2 regions of the Mesorhizobium sp. B2-4-1 genome follow, and region 1 is predicted to be linked to the other one. Evidence: riboswitches for the same ligand, from Rfam matches in the RefSeq annotation. Region 1 holds a riboswitch; the other holds the start of a gene.

Region 1 (3,406 bases):
ATGCGCAGCCGACCGATGCCGCTTCGCGCCGCAAAGTTGGCCGACCGCCGCTTGCGCGACCCAAACGTGCGGTACAGTTGCGCCTCGACGCCGATGTTGTCGACCGTTTCAGGGCCGGTGGTGATGGCTGGCAGACGCGCATGAACGAAGCGTTGCGCAAAGCGGCAGGCCTGTAATCCTCGGTCTGCCACCAGTCCTCATCGGGCCTTCAACGCCTGCGCGATGTCGTCCAGCAAATCGTCGGTATCTTCCAACCCGACCGACAGCCTGAGCGTGCCGGGTCCGATGCCGAGCTCGGCGCGCGCTTCGTCGCTGAGGTTCTTGTGCGTCGTCGTCGCCGGATGGGTGATCAGGCTTTTGGCGTCACCGAGATTGTTCGAGATCAGGACGATGTCGAGCGCGTTCTGCAAGGCGAAGGCACCCTGCTTGCCGCCCTTGACGTCAAAGCAGATCAGGGTGGAGCCGCCCGACATCTGCTTCTTCACGATATCGGCCTGCGGATGGTCGGCGCGGCCGGGATAGATGACGCGGGCGATCTCCGGCTGCTCGGCCAGGAAATTGGCGACCTTGCCGGCGCTCTCCGTCTGCTGGCGCACGCGCAGCGGCAGCGTTTCCAGGCCCTTCAGCAGCGTCCAGGCATTGAACGGCGACAGGCTGGGGCCGGTATGGCGGAAATAATCGTGCAGGTTCTCGTCGATCCACTTCTTGTCCGACAGAATGACGCCGCCGAGACATCGGCCCTGGCCATCGATGTGCTTGGTCGCCGAATAGACCACGATATGCGCGCCGAGCTGCAACGGCTTCTGCTGCAGCGGCGTGGCGAAGACATTGTCCACAACCAGCCGCGCGCCGATCGAATTAGCAAGCGAAGCGACGGCGGCGATGTCCACCACCTCAAGCGTCGGGTTGGTCGGGCTTTCCAGGAAAAACAGCTTGGTGTTGGGCCGAACCGCCTTTTCCCAATTGGCGATGTCGGTGCCGTCGACCAGCGTCGCCTCGATGCCGTAACGCGGCGCCAGCGTCTCGACCACCCAGCGGCAGGAGCCGAACAGGGCGCGCGCCGCAACGATATGATCGCCGGCCTTGACGCTGCACAGGAGTGCTGCCGTCACCGCCGCCATGCCGGACGCGGTGGCGCGCGCGTCCTCGGCGCCTTCGAGCGCGCACATGCGCTTCTCGAACATGTCGACGGTCGGATTGGCGTAGCGCGAATAGATGAAGCCCGGTTCCTCGCCCTTGAAGCGGGCTTCGGCGGCTTGGGCCGTTTCATAGACATAGCCCTGGGTCAGGTACATCGCCTCGGAAGTTTCACCGAAGCCGGAACGCAGAGTCCCGCCATGCACGAGTGCGGTCTGAGGCTTCCAGTTGCGCGTCTTGCTCGTCATCGTCCTATCCAAACACAAAAAAACCGGCCGCGAAAAAGTCGCAACCGGTCCATGCGGCCTTGCGGCCCGACGGTCCTTTAGCGACTTGTTTAACGTGGCTGCAAGCCGACCGGCCAAATCACCACGGGATAACGACCCTTTAGACCCGCGCCACGCTTGCGTCAATTGCCGGCTTCATTAAGAGACTTGTACCAGCAGAGCGGAGCCAGACTTTGCGGCAGACAGGAATTCTTCCCGATCAGGACATTGCGGCGCTGTTCCAGTCCGGCGCGCTGAAGTCGTCGCGTGCGCTCGACGCCGACCAGATCCAGCCGGCCAGCCTCGATCTGAGGCTCGGCGACAAGGCGTGGCGGGTGCGCGCGTCCTTCCTGCCGGGTCCCAACCACAAGGTCAGTGAAAAACTCGACCGGCTGAAGCTGCACGAGATCAGCCTGGCCGACGGCGCCGTTCTGGAAACCGGCTGCGTCTACATCGTGCCCCTGCTCGAAAGCCTGGCGCTGCCGGCGGAAATTTCGGCGTCCGCCAATCCCAAGAGCTCGACCGGGCGGCTCGATATCTTCACCCGCGTGATGACCGATCGCGGCCACGAGTTCGACAAGATCGCCGCCGGCTATCATGGTCCGCTCTATCTCGAAGTCAGCCCACGCACCTTCCCGATCGTCGTGCGCGCCGGCTCGCGCCTTTCGCAGATACGCTTCCGCACCGGCAATGCGCTGCTCTCGGAAGCAGAGTTGCATCAATTGCACCGGGCCGAAATGCTGGTCGCCACCGAACCGCCGAACATCTCCGGCGGCGGCATCGCATTGTCGATCGATCTCAACGGCGACAGTGACGGGCTGGTCGGCTATCGCGGCAAACACCATACCGGCCTCGTCGATGTCGACAAACGCGCGGCGCAGGAGATCGTCGACTTCTGGGAGCCGATCCACAAGAGCGGCGCCGGCGAGCTGGTGCTCGATCCGGACGAGTTCTACATCCTCGTCAGCCAGGAAGCGGTGCATGTGCCGCCGCTCTACGCGGCCGAAATGACGCCCTTCGATCCGCTGGTGGGCGAGTTCCGTGTCCACTATGCCGGCTTCTTCGATCCGGGTTTCGGCCATTCGGCGGCCGGCGGCACCGGCAGCCGCGCCGTGCTCGAAGTGCGCAGCCATGAGGTGCCGTTCATCCTCGATCATGGCCAGATCGTCGGCCGGCTGGTCTACGAGCATATGCTGAAGCGGCCGCAGGCGCTTTACGGCACCGAGCTCGGCTCGAACTACCAGGCGCAGGGCCTGAAGCTGTCCAAGCACTTTCGCGCCGCGCCCTGAACGCTCATCACCGTCAGGCAAGATACTTGCCTGCGCCGGCTCGCCATGCTTGGCTGCCTCGCCGGCCGCCGACGTGGCGGCGCTCAAGGGGAATGAAAATGCAGATTTCGAAATGGATAATATCGGCGGCGGCCGCCGCCATGCTGACGCTTGGTGCCGGCGCCCTGTCGGCGCATGCGGCGGAGAAAATCAAGATCGGCACCGAGGGAGCCTATCCGCCGTTCAACACCATCACGCCCGACGGCAAGGTCGAGGGCTTCGACATCGACATCGCCAACGCCTTGTGCGCGCAGATGAAGGTCGAATGCGAGATCGTCACCCAGGACTGGGACGGCATTATCCCGGCGCTGCAGGCCAAGAAGTTCGACGCCATCATCGCTTCGATGAGCATCACCGAGGAGCGCAAGAAGCAGGTCGCGTTCACCCACAAATATTATACGACGCCGCTGTCGCTCGTCGCCCTGAAGGACAGCGACATCGCCTCGACCGAACCGGCGGCACTCACCGGCAAGACGGTCGGCGCCCAGGCGGCGACCACGCAGGCCAATTACGCCCAGGACGTCTATGGCAAGGCCGGCGCCGAAGCGAAGCTCTATCCGACCCAGGAAGAGGCAATCACCGATCTCCAGAACGGCCGCCTCGACGCCGTCCTTTCCGACAAGTTCGTGCTGATGGACTGGATGAAGAAGGCGAGCGACGGTTGCTGCAAGATGG
Region 2 (3,406 bases), on a different contig from region 1:
GAATTCGAGATCCTTGTCGGCGTCGCCCTGAACGACGGAAAGGCCGCGCGCCACGCATTCGTTGACACCGCGCTGCGACAGCTCCAGTCCGCGGCCGTCGATCTGCTTGGTTTCCTGCAAAAGCTCGAGCAGCGAGCCGTCGCCGGAGCCGACGTCCAGCACCCGCGATTGCGGCGGGATCAGACCGGCGATCACCTCGAGATCGACGCGCTGGGCGCGGTTGACGCTCATGGCTTGCCCCTTGTCGTGGTGCGTGACCCTTGATGGACAGGTCTGCAATTTTGCGGGGTCATGCGCCGAGCCCTCTCGCTCGCGCGGCCGAGCCGATGAAGCCATTGATGGCGGCGAACAGTTCCGGCTCGTCAAGCAGGAAGGCGTCGTGCCCGCGATCGGTCTCGATCTCGACGAAGGACACCGACGCGCCGGCGGCATTCAGCGCATGGACGATCGAGCGGCTCTCCTCTGTCGGAAACAGCCAATCCGAGGTGAACGAAACCAGGCAGAAGCGTGTCTTGGTGCCGGCAAAAGCATCGGCCAGCCTGCCGCCATGGTCGGCGGCGAGGTCGAAATAGTCCATGGACCGCGTCATGTAGAGATAGGAATTGGCGTCGAAGCGGTCGACGAAAGTCATGCCTTGGTGACGCAGATAGCTCTCGATCTGGAAGTCGGCGTCGAAGCCGAAGGTCAGAGCTTCGCGGTCCTGCAGGTTGCGGCCGAACTTCCGGTGCAAGGCGGCTTCCGACAGGTAGGTGATGTGGGCGGCCATGCGCGCCACGGCGAGCCCCTTTTCCGGGCGTTTGCCGTGGTCGAAATACTTGCCGCCATGCCATTCTGGGTCCGCCATCACGGCCTGCCGGCCGACCTCGTGGAAAGCGATGTTCTGCGAGGAATGACGCGCGCCGGTGGCGATCGGCAGCGCCGAGAAAACACGCTCCGGATAGCTCGACGCCCATTGCAGCACCTGCATGCCGCCCATCGACCCGCCGAGCACGCAAAACAGTTTTTCGATGCCGAAATGGTCGATCAGCATCTGCTGGGCACGCACCATGTCGCGGATGGTGATGACCGGAAGGTCGAGCCCATAGGGCTTGCCGGTGGCGGGACTGGTGGAGGCCGGGCCGGTGGAACCGAGGCAGCCGCCGATGACGTTTGAGCAGATGACGAAGAAGCGGTTGGTGTCGATGATCTTGCCGGGTCCGATCAGCACTTCCCACCAACCCGGCTTGCCGGTCACCGGATTGGTGCTGGCCACATGCTGGTCGCCGGTCAATGCGTGGCAGACGAGAATGGCGTTTGAACGGGCGTCGTTCAGCGTGCCGTAGGTCTGGTAGGCGATCTGGAACGGCGACAGCAGCGTGCCGGCGTCGAGCTTGAGCGGCTTGTCGGCGCCGAAGCGCACGACCGGGCTCGACGGTTGGTCTGCCTCGTTGTTGGTTCTGCCAGCGCGCTGAGCGGCCATCTCGTCTCTCTTGCTGCACCTTGCCTTTGCGGAAATCGCTGCCGATCTCCGCGCCGCCGATGCGTTCGTCCGGCCGATCGCGGACAACAAAAAACCGGCATTGCCTTCGCAAAGCCGGTTACGTCGCGCAAACGGCCCTTTAGCGAATTGTTTAACGTGGCTGCAAGCCGACCGGCCAAATCACCACGGAACTGTCGATGCCCTTCTAGAACTCACCTGCCTCGCCGTCAATGCCGCTTGCTGGCACCACTGCCACCTCTCGACATTGCCGGCCATGGCTTGTATTTCCGCAGCGGCTTCCAGGATGGAGGCGTTCTCGACGGATTTTGCGATATGAGCCAGACCTCGGACAAGACACGTCCAACCCCGCGCGCGGGCATCATGGACATCCAGGCCTATGTGCCGGGCAAGAGCTCGGCCCCCGCCGGGGTGGACAAGGTCCACAAGCTGTCGTCGAACGAGAACCCGCTCGGCCCCTCGCCGAAGGCAATCGAGGCCGCGCGCGAGGTCGCCGCCAAGCTCGACGTCTATCCCGACGGCACCGCCCGGCGCCTGCGCGAAGCAATCGCCGAGGTGCATGGTCTGAACGCACAGAACATCATCTGTTCCAACGGCTCCGACGAGATCCTCGGCCTGCTGGCGCAGACTTATCTGGCGCCCGGCGACGAGGCCATATTCACCGAACACGCCTTCATGGTCTACAAGATCTACATCCAGTCGGCGGGTGCGACGCCTGTCGCGGTCAAGGAGACCGAGGAGCGCGCCGACATCGATGCGATCCTGGCGGCCGTCACGCCACGTACGAAGATCGTGTTCCTCGCCAATCCCAACAATCCAACCGGCACTTACGTGCCGTTCCAGGAGGTGCGCCGCCTGCATGCCGGCCTGCCGAAGAACGTGCTTCTGGTGCTCGATGCCGCCTATGCCGAATATGTCAGGCGCAACGACTATGAGGCCGGCATCGAGCTCGCGGGCAGCTCTCAGAACGTGGTCATGACCCGCACCTTCTCCAAGATCGGACTTGGCGGGGCGCGGATCGGATGGATGTATGGGCCGATGCACATCGTCGACGCGATCAACCGCATACGCGGTCCCTTCAACGTCAATGCGACGGCGATCGAGGCCGGCATCGCCGCCGTCCGCGACCGCGCCCATATCGAGCGTAGCGTCGCGCATAACGAGACCTGGCTGGCCTGGCTGAGCGAACAGATGACCGGGCTCGGGTTGCGGGTGACGCCGAGCGTCGGCAATTTCCTCCTCATTCATTTTCCTGACGACGGCAAGCATTCGGCCGCGGCGGCGGACGATTATCTCACCCAGCGCGGCTACATACTGCGGCGTGTTTCGGGCTATGGCTTTCCCAACGCACTGCGTATGACGGTCGGCACCGAAGAGGCCAATCGCGGCGTTGTCGCGGCACTCACGACATTCCTGAAAAGCTAGAACGCCATGGCATCACCGATGTTCGAAAAGATCGCGCTGGTCGGCATCGGCCTGATTGGCTCGTCGCTGGCCCGCGTCATCCGCCGCGAGGGCCTGGCCGGCCATGTCGCCATCTCGACGCGCAGCGCCGCGACGCTGGCGCGGGCGCAAGAGCTTGGGCTGGGCTCCTCCTACGCCATAGATGCCAAGGAAGCGGTCCGCGATGCCGACCTGGTTATCGTCTCGGTGCCGGTCGGCTCGTCCGGCGCGGTGGCGCAAGAGATCGCGCCGGCGCTGAAGAGGGGCGCCATCGTCACCGATGTCGGCTCGACCAAGGCTTCCGTGATCGCACAGATGCAGCCGCATATACCCGGTGGGGTGCATTTCATTCCCGGCCATCCGCTGGCCGGCACGGAGAAATCTGGGCCCGATGCCGGTTTCGCCGATCTGTTCGACAACCGCTGGTGCATTTTCACCCCGCTGCCGGACACGGATCCGGACGCGCTGGAAAGGCTTTCCGAATTC

What was found. Region 1 has a riboswitch for S-adenosylmethionine ahead of FJ949_RS14735 (O-succinylhomoserine sulfhydrylase). Riboswitches for the same ligand answer to the same signal wherever they lie in the genome.
Positions count from the first base shown of each region.
Region 2: linked by a shared signal. The riboswitch ahead of FJ949_RS27310 (homoserine O-acetyltransferase) and the one ahead of FJ949_RS14735 (O-succinylhomoserine sulfhydrylase) in region 1 are both predicted to bind S-adenosylmethionine.

Region 1 covers NZ_VFVN01000005.1:76,580-79,985, reverse strand. The annotation lists gene FJ949_RS14740 (BrnA antitoxin family protein) at 1-176, shown strand, start outside; gene FJ949_RS14735 (O-succinylhomoserine sulfhydrylase) at 198-1,385, opposite strand; SAM riboswitch at 1,443-1,520, opposite strand; gene FJ949_RS14730 (2'-deoxycytidine 5'-triphosphate deaminase) at 1,598-2,692, shown strand; gene FJ949_RS14725 (ABC transporter substrate-binding protein) at 2,791-3,406, shown strand, end outside.
Region 2 covers NZ_VFVN01000015.1:36,017-39,422, forward strand. The annotation lists gene metW (methionine biosynthesis protein MetW) at 1-231, opposite strand, end outside; gene FJ949_RS27310 (homoserine O-acetyltransferase) at 290-1,459, opposite strand; SAM riboswitch at 1,579-1,656, opposite strand; gene hisC (histidinol-phosphate transaminase) at 1,793-2,902, shown strand; gene FJ949_RS27320 (prephenate/arogenate dehydrogenase family protein) at 2,909-3,406, shown strand, end outside.